2 regions of the Amycolatopsis sp. NPDC024027 genome follow, and region 1 is predicted to be linked to the other one. Evidence: riboswitches for the same ligand, from Rfam matches in the RefSeq annotation. Region 1 holds a riboswitch; the other holds the start of a gene.

The links. A riboswitch is a leader RNA that binds a small molecule or an ion and turns the genes downstream of it on or off. The one in region 1 is predicted to bind thiamine pyrophosphate.
Region 2: linked by a shared signal. The riboswitch ahead of AB0F52_RS00090 (thiamine ABC transporter substrate-binding protein) and the one ahead of thiO (glycine oxidase ThiO) in region 1 are both predicted to bind thiamine pyrophosphate.

What each region holds. Positions count from the first base shown of each region.
Region 1 is NZ_JBEZYY010000001.1:668,218-676,721, forward strand. It holds gene AB0F52_RS03255 (thiazole synthase) at 1-370, opposite strand, end outside; gene thiS (sulfur carrier protein ThiS) at 372-572, opposite strand; gene thiO (glycine oxidase ThiO) at 572-1,645, opposite strand; TPP riboswitch at 1,639-1,744, opposite strand; gene thiE (thiamine phosphate synthase) at 1,776-2,435, shown strand; gene AB0F52_RS03275 (hypothetical protein) at 2,513-3,262, opposite strand; gene AB0F52_RS03280 (threonine/serine dehydratase) at 3,410-4,360, shown strand; gene AB0F52_RS03285 (MFS transporter) at 4,357-5,880, opposite strand; gene AB0F52_RS03290 (GntR family transcriptional regulator) at 5,925-6,680, opposite strand; gene AB0F52_RS03295 (SIS domain-containing protein) at 6,829-7,875, shown strand; gene AB0F52_RS03300 (BadF/BadG/BcrA/BcrD ATPase family protein) at 7,872-8,504, shown strand, end outside.
Region 2 is NZ_JBEZYY010000001.1:18,132-26,635, forward strand. It holds gene AB0F52_RS00085 (iron ABC transporter permease) at 1-1,376, opposite strand, end outside; gene AB0F52_RS00090 (thiamine ABC transporter substrate-binding protein) at 1,460-2,509, opposite strand; TPP riboswitch at 2,529-2,636, opposite strand; gene AB0F52_RS00095 (4a-hydroxytetrahydrobiopterin dehydratase) at 2,669-2,953, shown strand; gene AB0F52_RS00100 (hypothetical protein) at 3,362-3,700, opposite strand; gene AB0F52_RS00105 (hypothetical protein) at 3,700-4,167, opposite strand; gene AB0F52_RS00110 (ArsR family transcriptional regulator) at 4,164-4,754, opposite strand; gene ychF (redox-regulated ATPase YchF) at 4,820-5,902, opposite strand; gene AB0F52_RS00120 (AlkA N-terminal domain-containing protein) at 6,005-7,405, shown strand; gene AB0F52_RS00125 (DUF1737 domain-containing protein) at 7,410-7,601, opposite strand; gene AB0F52_RS00130 (SMC family ATPase) at 7,623-8,504, opposite strand, start outside.

The DNA of each region.
Region 1 (8,504 bases):
CGGCCAGCCGCTCGGCGGCGTCGAGGGTCTCGAACGGGTCCGGCAGCAGCGTCCGGTCGTCGGCGTGCACTTCGAGCTTGATCAGGTCGGTCTCCAGTGCCTCCCGCGCGAGCTGCGCGGTGAGCACGGCCTCGGCGGCCGTCCGGCAGCCCGCCGTGTTCGGCAGCAGCTCGATGCCGAGCCGTTTCAGGAGTTCGAGGACGCCGGAGCCGCCTTCGGCGTCGGCGCGGCGCATGGCGACGGTGGTCAGCTCGGTGCCGGACGCGACGAGCGCGCGTTCCAGGACGGCGAGGTTGGCCGCGCCGCCGGTGCCGATGATCAGCCGGGACGTCAGCTTGCAGGGGCCGATGACCAGTGGTGCTTCGTCCATTTCAGCCTCCCTGGACCGCGGTGAGCACGTCGACGCCCGCCCCCTTGGGCACGGCGGTGGCCGCCCAGTCGGCGCGGCGGACGACGACTCCGTCGACCGCGACGGCGATCCCGGGCCGCTGCCCGCCGGTGGCGTCGAGGACGTCGGCGACGGTGGCGCCGTCCGGGAACGCCGCCCACTCGCCGTTGAGCTTGATCTCCATCACACGTGCTCCTTCTGGTGCAGGCGGGCGGGGGACGCGGCGGCGGTGCCTTCCGGCGGCTCGTCCCCGTCGAGCCAGGCGACCACGGCGTCCGCGGTCACCGGAGCCATCAGCAGGCCGTTGCGGTGGTGCCCGGTCGCGGCGAAAACACTGCCGCCCAAGGCGCCCAGGTACGGCAGCGCGTCCCGGCTGCCGGCCCGCAGGCCGGCGGCGATCTCGGTCAGCTCGTACTCGGTGATCGCGGGGAAGACGCGTTCGGCGCCTTCGAGCAGCTCGCGCACGCCGCGGGCGGTGACGGCCCGGTCGAACCCGGCTTCGTACTGGGTGGCGCCGAGGACCAGCTCTTGGTCGCCGCGCGGGACGAGGTAGACCGGGCGGCCTTCGACGACGGCGCGGACGGTGTGCGTGGGTGGCGGCAAGCAGCCGCGGCGGGGCTTGAGCCGGAGGATTTCGCCCTTGAGCGGGCGGACGGCGCCGGCGAGCAGCGGGTGCAGCCGCCCGGTCCAGGCGCCCGCGGCGAGCACGACGGCTTCGGCGTCCGGGAGTTCTTCGACGCGCTCGCGCACGAACCGCACCTGGTGGCCGACGCAGGCCGCGTACAGCGCGTCGAGCAGTTTCCGGTTGTCCACGGCCAGGTCGCCGGGCACGTGGAGTCCACTTCGGACGGATCCGGTGCCGGGTTCGAGCCGCTTGACCTCCCGCCCGGTGAGCCGCTCGGCCGCGCGGCCGAGCGAGTGCAGGTGGCCGGCCAGGATGTCCAGGTAGCCGGCGTCGGCGCTGTCGAAGGCGACGACGAGCGTGCCGTGGCCGGCCAGCCCCGGGTCGAAGCCCTCTTCCGCCAGGTCACGCGCGAACCCGGGCCACCGCTTCAGCGAGGCTTCGCCGAGGCGGAGGACGTCCTCCTCGCCCGGCCACGCCTCGGTGACGGGGGCGAGCATGCCCCCGGCCAGCCAGGACGCCCCGCCGCGGGCGGGTTCGGGGTCGTAGACGGTCACTTCCCGGCCGGTGCGCGCGGCGCGCCACGCGGCGGACAGGCCGATCACGCCGCCGCCCACCACTGCCAGGTTCGTCATGGAATCACGCTCCCTGCGCCGGCATGACCCGGATCAGGTTCCACGGTCGGAGCGGCAGCTCCCTCTCAGCCCGTGCCTCGGGCTCCCGTGCGGACACCTCCACCTTAACCGGCGGGGTACGGTCGCCGCTATGCCCGCCCTCTCCGGTGACAAGATCCGCGCCCGCCTCGACGGCGCGCGCCTGTACCTGTGCACGGACGCCCGCACCGACCGTGGCGACCTGGCCGCCTTCGCCGACGCGGCCCTGGCGGGCGGCGTCGACATCATCCAGCTGCGCGACAAAACCGGTGCGCTGGAGGCGGCCGGCGAGATCGCGGCGCTGGAGGTGCTGGCGGAGGCGTGTGCCCGCCACGGGGCGTTGCTGTCGGTGAACGACCGGGCCGACGTGGCGCTGGCCGTCGGGGCCGACGTGCTGCACCTGGGCCAGGACGACATCCCGGTGCCGCTGGCCCGCCGGATCCTGGGCGACGAGGTGGTGATCGGCCGCTCGACGCACTCGCTCGACCAGGCGCTCGCGGCGGCCGCGGAGCCGGGGGTGGACTACTTCTGCACCGGCCCGTGCTGGCCGACGCCGACCAAGCCGGGCCGCCCGGCACCGGGCCTGGACCTGGTGCGCGCGACGGCGGCCTGGACCCCCGACCGGCCGTGGTTCGCGATCGGCGGCATCGACGGCGAGCGGCTGCCTTCGGTGCTGGAGGCTGGAGCCTCCCGGATCGTCGTGGTCCGGGCGATCACCGAGGCCGAGGACCCCGAGGCCGCGGCGCGCGAACTGCGAGCCCGCCTGCCCTGACCTGGCCCGAACTCGCCGATGCCGCGAATGACTCATTCGGGACGTCCGAGGTCCCGAATGAGTCATTCGCGGCGCTGCTAGGGGGTCGGCGTCGCCGCGGCGCCCTTGCTGGTCGGCGGGGTCGCCGACGTTGCCGGCGCCGAGGCCGACGGCTGGCCGGTCGTCGTGCTCGGGGTGGTCGTCGGGGCCTCCGACGACGTCGCGGGGGCGGTCGAACTCGTCGAAGGCGGCGTTGTCGTCGTCTCCGTCGGGGACAGCTGCGTGTCGTTCGCCGAGGTCGGCGGGGTCGTCGACGGCGTCTGGTCCGTGCGGCCGCTGCCGCCCGAGAAGATCTTGCCGAGGCTCGGGCCCGTGCCGCCGCCGATCTGGGTGCCCGTCGCCGACTCGAAGCCGACGATCGACAGGATCGCCACCGCGAACGCGGCCACGCTCGTGCCGATGATCAGCGGCCAGCGCAGCTTCCGCAGCCGCGCGGACAGCCGTGACGGCTCCTCCTCCGGCGGTTTCAGCTGTACCGTCGGCTGGTCGGTGATCGGCACGTCCGACGGCTCTTCGGCCGGTCCCCGCCGCCGGATGCCCGACGTCGCCAGCTGGCGCGCCCTGAGCGCCGCCTCGCGGGTGCGCTGCAGCGAGCGCAGGTACAGCTCGCTGCCGACCGTCGACACCACGCTCGCCACGCCGGCGCCGACCACGGTGCCCGCCACGCCCAGTGTCGAGCCGAGCAGCGCCGCGGTCACCGCCGCCAGCGCCGCCGCCAGGACCTGCGCGATCCGCAGGCCCGATTTCTCTTCTTTCGCTTCCGAAGCCGCTACGTTCTCCTTGCTCATGATCCCGATCTAGGTAGTCCGTGTTCTCCCCTGTCCAACGTCTAAGGCGCGTGAGGCACTCCCCTCGTTGCCGCAGCGTGAGGAGGACCACTCCATCTGTCCATAATGGACACTCCGGATCGAACGTTTTCTTGACATACTCGGCACATGGAACTGGTGACGATCTCTGACATCGAGGCCGCCGCGAAGCGCGTCGAAGATGTCGCCGTACGCACGCCTCTGCTGCTCCAAACCTGGGATCCCCGCGGAACCCTGTGGCTTAAACCCGAAAGCCTGCAACCGGTCGGGGCGTTCAAGGTGCGCGGCGCGTTCAACGCCATCGCCGCCCTCGACGACGCGGCCCGCGCCCGCGGCGTCATCGCGTACTCCAGCGGCAACCACGCGCAGGCAGTCGCGTACGCGGCGCAGCGGTACGGCGTGCCCGCGGTGATCGTCGTGCCGGACGTGGCGCCGCGGATCAAGGTCGAGGCCACCCGCGCGTACGGAGCCGAGGTGATCGAGGTGCCGATCGGCGAACACGAGGGGAAAGCGCGCGAACTGGCCGCCGAACGCGGGCTGACCCTCGTCCCGCCGTTCGATCACGCGGCCATCATCGCCGGGCAGGGCACGGCGGGACTGGAGATCGCCGAGGACCTGCCGGACGTCGACGTCGTGCTGGTGCCGATCAGCGGCGGCGGGCTGGCGGCCGGCGTCGGTACCGCGATCAGGGCCCGCTGCCCGCGGGCGCGCGTGATCGGCGTCGAGCCCGCGCTGGCCGCGGACGTCGCCGACAGCCTCCGGCAGGGCCGGCTGGTCCGCTGGCCGCAGGCCGACCGCGCCAAGACGATCGCCGACGGCCTGCGCTCGCAACCGTCGGAACTGACCTTCGCCCATTTGCTCGAAGTCGTCGACCGGATGGTGACGGTGACCGAGGACGAGATCCGGGAGGCCGTCCGCGTCCTCGCGCGCAAGGCCCGGCTGGTGGCCGAGCCCAGCGGCGCGGTGACGACGGCGGCGTACCTCTTCCACGCCGACGAGCTGCCGGCCGGGAAGACCGTCGCGCTGGTCTCGGGCGGCAACGCGGACCCGGCACTGTTCGCGGAGATCCTCGCGGGTTAGGAGCCGGCGACCGGGGTCCCGCCGCCGCGGATGTGCGTCGGCGGGCCCTCGACGCCGCAGTGGTAGCACTTGCCCAGGTGGGGGCACTCGTCGTCGGGCTTGGCCTCCGCCGGGGGCGCGAGGACGCCGTTGTGGATGCCCAGCGCGATCAGGCCGCCGGCGATGGCCAGTGCCGCGCAGATGACCAGCGCCGTCCGCCAGCCCGCCGTCAGCGCGACCGGGTCGGTGTACGCCTCGCCGGTCAGCCCGGCCGCGGCGGGCAGCACCGCCACCGCCAGCAGGCCGCCCGAGCGCGCGATGGCGTTGTTGACGCCGGACGCGACACCGGCGTAGCGGTCCGGGGCCGCGGCGAGCACCGTCGCGGTCACCGGAGCCACGACCGTCGCCAGGCCGAGCCCGAACACCACCACCGCGGGCAGCACCGCGCCGAGGTAGGACGCCCCGGGCGCGATGCGCAGCATCAGCAGCATCCCGATGCCGACGACGATCGGGCCCACCACCAGCTGCGCCCGCGGGCCGATGCGCTGCGCGAGCGCGCCGGAGCGGCCCGAGAGCAACAGCATGATCACCGTCAGCGGCAGGCCGGCCAGCCCGGACGCGGTCGGCGAGTAGCCGAGCGAGACCTGCAGCTGCATGACCAGCAGCATCATCACGCCGCCGAGCGCCGCGTACATGGCGAAGGTCAGCGCGTTGGCCAGGGTGAACGTGCGGTCGCGGAACAGCGACGGCGGCACGAGCGGCTCCGCCGACCGGTGCTGGACGGCGACGAACGAGGCCAGCCCCGCGATGCCCAGCAGGCCCGCGACCAGCACGATCGGGTCGCCGATGCCGCGGGCGGGCGCTTCCACCAGCGCACCGGTGACCCCAGCCAGGCCCAGAGCACCGAGGGCGGCAGCGCCGAAGTCCGGGTGCCCGGTGGCTTCCGGGTCACGGGATTCGGGGACGAACTTCCGCGCCATGAGCACCACCGCGACCGCGATCGGCACGTTGATGAGGAACGCCAGCCGCCACGACCAGACCTGCACGAGGAAGCCGCCGAGCAGGGGCCCGGCGGCGGCCGCGATGCCGCCGAGGCCCGACCAGGCGCCGATCGCGCGGGCGCGGGCGTCGTGCACGAAGGACGCCTGGAGGATCGCGAGCGACCCGGGCGTCAGGAGCGCACCGCCGATGCCCTGCAGGATCCGCATCGCGACGAGCATCTCGGTGGACGTCGCGGCGGCGCACAGGCCGGACGCGACGCCGAACCAGACGACGCCGACGAGGTACATGCGGCGCCGGCCGTACCGGTCGCCGAGCGAACCGGCGACGAGGATCAGCGCGGCGAGCGCCAGCAGGTAGCCGTCCAGGATCCACTGGAGCCCCGCGACCGAGGCGTTGAGTTCGGCGCCGATGCGGGGCAGGGCGACGTTGACGATCGTGCCGTCGAGCATCGCCATGCCGGAGCCGAGGATGGTGGTCGCGAGGACACCGCGCGCGGCGCCGGTCCCCCATCGGATCCCGGTGTCTTCAGTGGCAGTCACCCGGTCACTTCACCTTGACCGGGGACCGCCGTCAACCGCGCCGCTTACGGCAGCAGCGTCGTCACGAACTTGTAGCGGTCACCGCGGTAGACCGAGCGGGCGAACTCGACCGGCTTGCCGTCCGTGGCGAACGAGTGGCGGGTCAGCATCAGCACCGGCATGCCGACGTCCGCGCCGAGCATTTCCGCTTCCTGCGGGCCCGCCAGCGACGTCTCGATCGTTTCTTCCGCGCGTTCGAGTTCGACGCCGTAGTGCTCGCGTAGAACGGCGTACAACGAACCGCCGGCCGAGACGTGCTTGCGCAGCCCGCGGAAACGGCCGAGGGGAAGGTGCGTCGTCTCCAGCGCCATCGGCTGGGAGTCCGCCAGTCGAAGTCGTCGAAGACGAAGGATTTTCGCGCCGGTCCGGATTCCGAGCAGCTTGGCGAGGTCGCCCTCGACCGGCATTTCTTCGACCTCGAGGAGCTTCGAGGACGGCTTCAGGCCCTGCTTGCGCATGTCCTCGGTGTAGGAGGACAGCTGCAGCCGCTGGGCGAGCTTCGGCTCGGCCGCGAAGGTGCCTTTTCCCTGCACACGGTGCAGGCGGCCTTCGGCGGTGAGGTCGGCCAGCGCCTGGCGCACGGTGGTGCGGGAGACCGTGAACTCCCCGGCGAGCGCGCGTTCGGTCGGGATCGGCGACCCCGGCGGCAGCACGTCCAAGAGGTCGAGGAGGTGCTGTTTCAGCGCCCAGTATTTGGGCTCGCGCTGCCCGCGCATCCCGGCGACGGCGCCCGCCTCGCCCGTGGTGGTGGTCTCCAACATGCCCGGCTCCCTATGTCTTCCCTCATCGCACGCCACGTCCCCGTAAGAAACGTACCCTTTTCCCCAAACGCGCCGCCCCTATAACATTGGTCTAGACCTGACCGACGCCGCCTGAGTCCGGTACATAATGCCGGAGGTGGAGAGGAAAATGATGACCGAACAACGGCCCGGCGTGCACATGGCCGCGGAGATCGCCCAGCAGCCGGACGTCCTGGCCGGACTGGTGGCGCGTCAGGCGGAAATCGCCGAAGTGGCGGAAAAGATCTCACAGAGGCCTCCGCGGTTCGCTTTGCTCGCCGCGCGTGGATCGAGCGACCACGCAGCGTTGTACGCGAAGTACCTGATCGAGGTACTGCTCGGCCTTCCGGCCGGTCTGGTTTCCCCCTCGACGGCGACGCTGTACGGCGCGCGGCCCGATTTGCGGGACGTGCTGTTCGTCACGGTCAGCCAGAGCGGCGGCTCGCCCGACCTGATCGAGGTCACCGAAACGGCGCGCCGCCAGGGCGCGCTGACGGTGTCGGTCACCAACACGCCGGACTCGCCGCTGCGGGCGGCGTCCGAGCTCGGCGTCGACATCGGCGCGGGCGTCGAGAAGGCCGTCGCGGCCACCAAGACGTACTCCGCGACGCTGATGGCGCTGTACCTGCTGATCGACGCGGTGCGCGGCGGCAAGGCGGCCGACGCTGAGAAGATCGGCGAGCTGGCGCAGCAGACCCTCGACGGCGCCGAGGAGGGCGTGCAGCGCGCGGTCGACCGGTACCGCTTCGTCGACCGGGTCCTCACCACCGGCCGCGGCTACTCCTACGCGAGCGCGCTCGAGGGTTCGCTCAAGCTCGCCGAGACCAGCTACCTCGCCGCCCGCGCGTACAGCGGCGCGGACCTGCTGCACGGCCCGGTCGCGGCGGTCGACGGCGAGACCGCCGTGCTCGCGGTGACCAGCGCCGGGCACGGCGGCCGCGCGATGCACGAGGTCCTCAAGGCCGTCAGCAAGCGCGGTGCGGACGTCCTCGCGGTCGGTTCGGCCGCCGCCGAGGTGCCCGCGGCGCTGCGCATCGACGTCGCCCCCACGGTCGAGGAGCTGGCGCCGATCCTGGAGATCCTGCCGATCCAGCGGATCGCGCTCGGCCTGTCGCTGGCCCGCGGCGGCGACCCGGACAGCCCGCGCGGCCTGCTGAAGGTGACCAAGACCCGGTGAGCTTCGCGGTGGGCGTCGACGCCGGCGGCACGTCGACCAGGGCGGCCCTGGTCGACGCCACCGGCGCGGTGCTGGGCACCGGGCGCGGTGAAGGGGCCAACCCGAATGCGCACGCGCCCGAGGTCGCCGCGGGCCGGATCGCCGGCGCGATCACCGCGGCGCTCGGCGCCCACGACCCCGGGGCGGTGCGGGCGTGCGTCGTCGGCATGGCCGGGGTCAGCAAGCTGAGCGACCAGGGCGTGGCGGCGGTCTTCGACGCGGCGTGGACGCGAATCGGTCTCACGTGTGCCGTCCGGACGGTCGCCGACGCCGAAGTGGCGTACGCGTCGGCGACGCCGGCCCCGGACGGGACGGTCGTCGTCGCCGGCACCGGCTCGATCGTGGGCCGGATCCGGAAGCGCCGGCTGGCCGGCACGACCGGCGGCTACGGCTGGCTGCTCGGCGACGAAGGGTCGGCGTTCTGGCTCGGCCGCGAAGCCGTCCGCTCCACTTTGGAGGCACTCGGGCGCGGGCGGCCGCTCGACGGGCTGCCCTCGGCGGTGCTCACCGCCGCGCTCGGACCGTCCGGTTTGGACGTCCGCGACGACGCCGCGCGGCTGGCCGCGTCCCGGGCGTTGATCACCGCGGCC
Region 2 (8,504 bases), 650 kb from region 1:
GTCGCGCCGAATTCGCCGAGGGCCACGACGAAACCGAAGCCCGCCGCCGCGACCAGCGGCCGCAGCGTCAGCGGCAGGTCGATCTCCCACCACACCCGCAGCGGGCTCGCCCCGAGCGTCGAGGCGGCCTGCCGCAGCCGGACGTCGACCGAGCGCAGCACCGGCAGCACCATCCGCACGATCAGCGGGATGATCACCAGCGCCTGGGCCAGCGGCACCAGGTAGGGCGACGTCCGCAGGTCACCGGGCAACGCGTCGAGCGTCACCAGGTAGCCGAACCCGACGGTCACCGCGGACACCCCGAGCGGCAGCATCAGCACGGCGTCCATCGTCTCGCCCAGCCCGCGCGCGGCTTTGGCGGGCGAGCGCCGCAGCGCCACGAGGACGACGGACGCGAGCACGCCGACGACCAGCGCGAGCAACGTCGCGTCGATCGCCACCTTCAGCGAGTTCAGCGCGGCGTCCCAGCCGGACACCTGGAGCGCGCCCTTCTCGCCGGTGCTCGTCAGCGCCCGGTACCCGGCGAGGCTCCAGCCGTCCTCAGTGGACACCGATTCGGCGAGGAGCGCGACGATCGGCGTCACCAGCAACGCGAGCACGACCCCCGCGGCGCCGACGATCCACCACTCGCCGCCCCGTGGCCGCCGCGCCCCGCCCGATCCGATCCGGGCGCCTTCTTTGCGCCGGCGCGCCAGCCCGCCGAGGACCAGCGCGGCGACCACGGCCGCGAACTGGATCAGCGAGAGCGCGGCCGCGCCCGAGAGGTCCAGCAGGTCGACCGTCCGCAGGTAGATCTCGGTTTCCAGGGTCCGGTAGCGCGCCCCGCCCAGGATCAGGACGACTCCGAAGCTGGTGGCGCAGAAGAGGAACACGACGGCCGCGGCGGACGCGACCGCGGGCGCCAGCGCGGGCAGCGTCACCGACCGGAAGGCCCGCCACGGCGACGCGCCGAGCGCCCGGGCGGCGTCGGTCGTCCGCGAATCGAGCCGCGCCCACAGCCCGGCGACGGTTCGCGCGACGACGGCGACGTTGAAGAAGGCGTTGGCCAGCACGATCGGCAGCACCCCGCCGTCCGGCCACAGCGCCCGGAACGCCAGCCCGACGACCACGGTCGGCAGCACGAACGGCACCAGCACCAGCGTCCGCGCCAGGCCGACGCCGGGCAGCCGCACCCGGGCCAGCAGGAACGCCACCGGCAGCCCGGCCAGCACCGCGACCACCGTCGACGCGGCCGCGCTCGCGACGGTGAACCCGGCCAGCTGCCAGGTCCGCGCGTCGCCGAGCACGACGCCGAGCCCGCCCGCGGCGAACCCGCGGCCGATGATCGCCAGCACCGGCCAGGCGAAGAACACCACCAGGAACCCGATCGGGGCCAGCCCGAGCAGCGCCAGGCCGAGCCCGCGGGCGGTCCGCGGCGGGGCGGTGGCTTTCCCGGGACTCCGCGGTGGAGCCTCGGAGCTCACTGCAGGAGCGTGCGCCATTCGCCGATCCACTTCTCGCGTCCGGCCTGCACCTGGTCCGCGGGCAGCGCCTGCGGCCTCTGCGGCAGCGGGGCCACCTGCGCCCAGCCCGCGGGCAGGTCGACGCCCTGGCGCGCCGGGTAGACGTACATGTTGGCCGCGACCGTGGCCTGGAACTGCTGCGAGAGCAGGAAGTCGACGACCTTGCGGGCGTTCTCGACCTGCTTGCCGTTCGCCAGCACGCCGGCGTACTCGACCTGCCGGTAGCAGGTGTCGAGCAGCGCCTTGGTGCGCGGCTTCCCGTCGTCCCCGACTTCGGCGGCCGGCGACGACGCGTACGAGACGACGATCGGCCGCGGCCCCTTGCCGGACGAGCCGGAGAACTGCTTGGTGTAGGCCTCTTCCCAGCCGCTGACGACCTTGACGCCGTTGGCCTTCAGCTTCGTCCAGTAGTCCTTCCAGCCGGCGTCGCCGTACTTGGCGACGGTGCCGAGGAGGAACGCCAGCCCGGGCGACGCCGTCGCCGGATCCTCGGCGACCAGCAGGTCCTTGTACTTCGGGTCGGCCAGGTCGTCGTAGGTCTCCGGCGCGGGGATCCCCTTGCTCGTGAAGTAGTTCGTGTCGACGTTGACGCAGACGTCACCGACGTCGACCGCGGACAGCCGGTGCTCGGGGTCGACGGCGTAGCGTTGCGGCCCGCGGTCGGCTTCCGGGCTGGTGTAGGAATCGAAGACACCCTCGCTGAGCGCGCGGGAGGCGAAGGTGGAGTCGACGCCGTACGCGACGTCGCCGATCGGGTTGGCCTTCGTCAGCACGAGCTTGTTGGTCAGCGAACCGGCGTCGCCCTGCTTGAGCACGGAGACCTTGATGCCCGACTGCTTCTGGAAGGCGTCGAGCACCTCCTGTGGCGCCAGGAACGAATCGTGCGTCACGAGGGTGACGGTGGGCGTCTGCTGCGTGCCACCGTCACCGTCCGACAGCGAGCACGCCGCGGCGACGGCACTGACGGCGGCGATGGCCGTCGCGGCGCGCACAGCCCTGCGTTTCATCTACCCTCCTGCACTTCGCCGACGCGGAGGGAAGCCCTCCCGTCGCCGGCATGATCCGGTCAGGTGCGAACGGTCGCGGGTGACCCCGCCTCTCAGCCCGGCTCACCGGACTCCCGTGGCAACCGTGCAGCGTAGTCCAGGACGGTCGACCATGGAGACATGACGGAAATCTTGAACGACGACGAGGTCGACGCCCGGCTGGGCGCGGACTGGACGCGGTCCGGCGCGGTGATCGCGCGCGAGGTGGAGCTGGCGAGCTTCCCCCAGGCGATCGAGGTGGTGAACCGGGTGGCGGAGCTCGCCGAAGCCGCCGACCACCACCCGGACATCGACATCCGCTGGCGCACGCTGACCTTCCGGCTCAGCACCCACTCGGCAGGCGGCCTGACGGCGAAGGACTTCGACCTGGCGTCGCAGATCGACGCGGTGCTCGCCGCGGTGTGATCTCGGCTACGCTGAGTGCACCTTCGCCCGGCTTCGGCGTCTCTTGGTTACCGGAACCTTCGGGAGGGAGACACAGATGACTCAGGCAATCGTGGTCGGCACGGCGGCGTTCGCGGCGATGGTGGCGGCGGCCGGCGGGGTGCTCTGGTTCACCGCCCGCAACCGCCGTCACCTGGACGGCTGAGAGTTCGATCACAGCTGTTAACGGGCGGCATGATCAGCGCGCTGTTCGGAGCGGAAGCATCGGTTCGGCCCCTAGGAAACGCCATGAACAGCACCGCCGCCCTCACCCCCGCCCAGCGCGCCTGGATCAACGCCCTCGCCCCCGCGGTGGTGCTGATCGTGATCGCGGTGCTGGGCCTGCTCGGCTAGTCCGGCCAAGCCTGCCGGACCTCCGGGTCCGGCGGGCTACAAGGTGATTTGCCCGGGCGGCGGGAACTCGGCCGGGCGCTCGTCGGCCGTCGTCCAGTATTCGAGGCACGACAACCGGCCGTCGTCGACGAACACGATGAGGCCGCCGTCCGGAACGTCGGCCTCCACCGCCACCGATTCCTTCTTCGGCGAGCGCGGGGTCGCTTCGTCCACGGCGAGGTCGATCGTGGGACAGCCGCAGCCGCAGCGGCCGACCACCCGGGCCGTGGCGGCCTGCGCGCGCAGTTCCGCGGCACCGGGGAAGTCGGCCGCGAGCAGCGTGTCCAGTGCCGCGCGCTCGGCCGGGGTCAGCGGGCGGTCCAAAGCGTTTCCCATCAGTAACGAGACATGGTCGGGATCGTCTTTTCGGCGACCCCGATGAGATCGTCGACCTTCGAAACATCGGCCGTCACGTCCTCGGCGGTCACCGAAGGCGCCTCGGAAGACCGGTAGGCGACTTCGTTGCGCCGGATCCGCATCCGGTTGAAGGGACGCAGAAGCGGCCCCAGCGGCGGATCGAGTTGCGCGCGAACCGCCTCGTAGACGGCGATGTGACCACCCCGGCTCGTCGCACGCAGGCCCTGGTTCTGCAGGACGGCCGCCAGCGCCCGGCGGGCGCCGTCGTAGGCCAGCGTGTAGGCGCCCTCCGGATCCGAGTCCAGCAGCCGCCGCGCCGAAGCGACGTGCGTGCGGGCCCTGACGAGCTCCGCTTCCGCGGCTTCCCGCGAAGCCGGCACGTGCTCGAGCGAACCGCGTGCGATGAGCGCGTCGATCGTGGCGCGGCCCTGGTTCCACCGGGTCATCGGGTCTCCTGCTCGAGAGGCAACGGAACCAGCGGACGCGCACGCACGCTGGTGAGGAAGGGATCCTTGCTGTCCGCGGACCACGACGCCGGCGAGATCCGGTGCACGTTGACCTCGCGGCCCAGCCGCCGCGACACACCCTCGGCCAGGTCGAACAGCGCGTCCGGATCGGGCGAACCGACGACGAGCACGTCGACGTCCCCGGGCGGTGGTCCCGGTTCACCGCGGTAGCGCGCGGCCCAGGACCCGTAGATGTAGGCCTCCCGCACGCCCGCCAGCCCGGCCAAAGCCTCGGCGAGCAGCGGCAGCGGCCCGAAGGTGACCGCGATGACCTCGCTCAACGGCCGGTAGAGCGGGGTGTCCGTGCGGGCCTTGACGAGCCGGCTCCGGCCGACCCGCCGGTCTTCCAGGATGCCGCCACCGACGAGCCGTTCGACCTCGCGCAACACGGCCGTGGGGGTGACGCCGGAGGCTTCGGCGAGCTCGGTGATGCTGTACTCGCGCTCCGGGTGCAGCAGGACCCGCGCCAGCAGCTCACCCTGCATGCGGGACCGCAGCAGGGGGAGCAGGCTCGGCGAAGCTTTCATTGGACGCAGTATATCCTGCGTCCAATGAAAGCAACAGTCAGTAGTTGACCCTTACGAACCGTGCGTCAGACGTTGAAGCGGAACTCGACCACGTCGCCATCGGTCATGACGTAGTCCTTGCCCTCCATGCGGACCTTGCCCGCCGCCCGGGCGGCCGCCATCGAGCCTGCCGCCATCAGGTCGTCGTAGGAGACGATCTCCGCCTTGATGAAGCCGCGCTCGAAGTCCGTGTGGATCACGCCCGCCGCCTGGGGGGCCGTCGCGCCCTGCGGGATCGTCCACGCCCGGGACTCCTTCGGGCCCGCCGTCAGGTACGTCTGCAGGCCGAGGGTGTGGAAACCCGCGCGGGCCAGGGAGTACAACCCCGGCTCCGGCTGGCCGACCGACTCGAGCAGCTCGCGGACCGACTCCTCGTCGTCCAGCTCCAGCAGCTCCGCCTCGACCTTCGCGTCGAGGAACACTGCGTCCGCCGGCGCGACCAGCTTGGTCAGCTCCTCGCGGCGGGCTTCGTCGGTGAGGACGCCTTCGTCGGCGTTGAAGACGTACAGGAACGGCTTCGTCGTCAGAAGGCTGTGCTCGCGAAGCAGTTCGAGGTCGACGTCCTTCTGAGCCGAGAAGAGCGTGCGTCCGCTGTCGAGGATCTCCTTCGCCTTCTGCGCGGCCTCGAGCGCGGGCTTGGCTTCCTTCTTGCTCCGCGCTTCCTTTTCCAACCGCCAGACGGCCTTCTCGAGGGTCTGCAGGTCGGCCAGGATCAGCTCGGTGTTGATCGTCTCGATGTCGCTCAGCGGATCGATCCGGCCGTCGACGTGGATCACGTCCGGGTCATCGAACACGCGGATGACCTGGCAGATCGCGTTCGCCTCACGGATGTTCGCCAGGAACTTGTTGCCCAGCCCGGCACCCTCGGACGCGCCCTTCACGATGCCCGCGATATCCACAAAGGACACCACGGCCGGGACGATCTTCTCCGACTTGTGCAGCTCGGCCAGCTTGTCCAGCCGGGGGTCCGGCAGCGGCACGACCCCGACGTTCGGCTCGATCGTCGCGAACGGGTAGTTCGCGGCGAGCACGTTGTTACGAGTCAGCGCGTTGAACAGGGTGGACTTGCCGACGTTGGGCAGGCCGACGATACCGAGGGTGAGGCTCACGACCCCGCAGTCTACGTGGCTGCCCCGCCCACGCCCCACGCACCCAACGCCGTGGCGGATTTCCGCCAGCGACGGCGCTGACCTGCTGGCATGCTCGGATCAATGGTCACCGAAACGCTCTCACTCTGGCGCGACGCCGAACGCTGCTACCGCGTGGTCACCGCCCGCGACTCGCGCTTCGACGGCCAGTTCATCATGGCCGTCCGCACCACCGGCATCTACTGCCGCCCGTCGTGCCCGGCCTCGACGCCGAAGGTGCAGAACGTCCGCTTCTTCCCGACGTCGGCGGCCGCGCAGGCCAACGGCTTCCGCGCCTGCCGCCGCTGCCTGCCGGACGCCGTGCCCGGCTCGCCGGACTGGAACGTGCGCGCCGACCTGGCCGCACGGGCGATGCGCCTGATCTCCGACGGGACCGTCGAGCGCGAAGGCGTCCCCGGTCTCGCGCGGCGGCTCGGCTACTCGGAACGCCAGCTGGGCCGGGTGCTCACCGCCGAGCTGGGCGCGGGCCCGCTGGCCCTGGCCCGGGCGCACCGCGCGCACTCGGCGCGGCTGCTCATCGAGATGTCCGAGCTGCCGCTGACGGACGTCGCCTTCGCGGCGGGCTTCTCCAGCGTGCGGCAGTTCAACGAGACGATCCGCGAGGTGTTCGCCACGACGCCTTCGCAGCTTCGTGCCTTCGCGGCTTCACGACGTGGCCGGCAGAGCGACGTGACCGGGACCCGGCTCAGCCTGCGGCTGCCGTTCCGGCCGCCCTTCGACGCTTCGGGGTTGCTTCGCTTCTTCGCGGACCACGCGGTGCCGGGCGTCGAGGAAGTCACTTCGGAGGCCTACGCGCGGACCCTGCGGCTCGCCCACGGCACCGGAGTCGTGCGATTGACGCCGGCGCCGGACCACGTGCGCTGCGAGCTGATGCTCACCGACCTGCGCGATCTCGGCAGCGCGGTCAGCCGGGTGCGCCGGCTGCTCGACCTCGACGCCGACCCCGCGGCGGTCACCCGCGTCCTCGGCGCCGACCCGGCGTTGGCTCCGGTGGTCGCGGCCGTGCCGGGGATCCGGGTGCCGGGCGCCGTCGACGGCGAGGAACTGCTGCTCCGCGCCCTGCTGCGCGAGGTGCCTCCGGGCGAGGAGGTGCCGGGCGAGTGGGGCGTGCGCAGGCTCTTCCCGACCGCGGCCCAGATCGCGACGGCCGGGCTCGGCGAAACCGTGACCGGCGTCGCCGCCGCCCTGGCCGAAGGACGCCTGGAGGTCCACGTCGGCCGGGAGGCGGCCGAACTGCGCGCGGAGCTGCTGGCGTGCCCGGGGGTCGACCCGTCGGCGGCCGACTACGTGCTGATGCGCGTCCTCGGCGCCCCGGACGTCCTGCTCACCGGCGACACCGAGGTCCGGCGCGGCGCCGAAGCGCTGGGCCTCGCGCCGGGCTCGCTCGGCGAGCGGGCCCGTGCGTGGACGCCGTGGTGTTCCTACGCCGGGATGTACCTCCGGCGCGCCGCTGCCCAGCCCTGACCGCCTAGCCCTGCTCGCCCTGCCACAGGACGGCTTGGGCGACGATGACCTGCTCGCCGTCGTAGGTCGCAGCCGGCGAGCCGTACAGGCGGTAGCCGAGTTCCAGCGCCTCGCTGACCCGGTGGCAGAACTTCGCGTCGTCCGGGCCGGTGAGCAGGCGGTAGCGGGGCAGGCCGTTCGGCGGCTGGTCGGTCATGGGTCCATCTTGGCCGGGTGATCAGCCCGCGCGCACCTCCAATGTCGAGCCCGTGCGGGACTTCCGGATCCGCAGCCGCGTCGGGATGCGCTGCCTCAGCTCCTCGACGTGGGACACGAGCCCGACCACGCGCCCGCCGGCGCGCAGCTCGTCGAGGATGTTCATCACGACGTCGAGGGTTTCGGCGTCCAGCGTGCCGAACCCCTCGTCGACGAACAGGGTGTCCAGCAGTGCGCCACCGGCCTCCCCCGCGACGACGTCCGCCAGCCCCAGCGCGAGGGCCAGCGATGCGAGGAACGACTCGCCACCGGACAGGGTCTTCGCCGGCCGGATGGTGCCCGAGTAGTCGTCCAGCACGTCGATGCCGAGCCCGCCGCGGGTGCCGCGCGCCCCGGCCGCGTCCGAGTGCACGAACGAGTACCGGCCCTGGCTCATCGTGCGCAGCCGGTGCGTGGCGGCGACGGCGACTTCTTCGAGCCGCGCCGCCAGCACGTACGACCGCAGCGACATCTTGCGGCTGTTCTGCCCGCGCCCGTTGACGACCTCGGCCAGGGCTCGCAGCTCGGCGTACTCCGCCTCGGCCGGCGCGAGCCCGGCCAGCGCCGCACGCAGCAGGCCGGCCAGCCGGGTCAGCTCGTCGTGCTGCGCGGTGGCCGCCCGAAGCGCCGCGTACGCGGAGTCGGCGCGTGCCCGGGCCAGCTGGGCCGCGTCGGCCGCGCGCGCGACGTCCGCGACGTCGTCCGGCGAGATCCCGAACAGGTCCGGCTCGGCCAGCAGCGCCCGCGCGCCCGCGGCGGCCGCCTCGGCCTCGGCGATGCCCTGCTCCAGCTTCTCGATCTGCTCGTCCGGCAGCATCGCCGCGCGCGCCTTCTTCAGCGAGGTGAACCCCTTCGCCGCGACCGC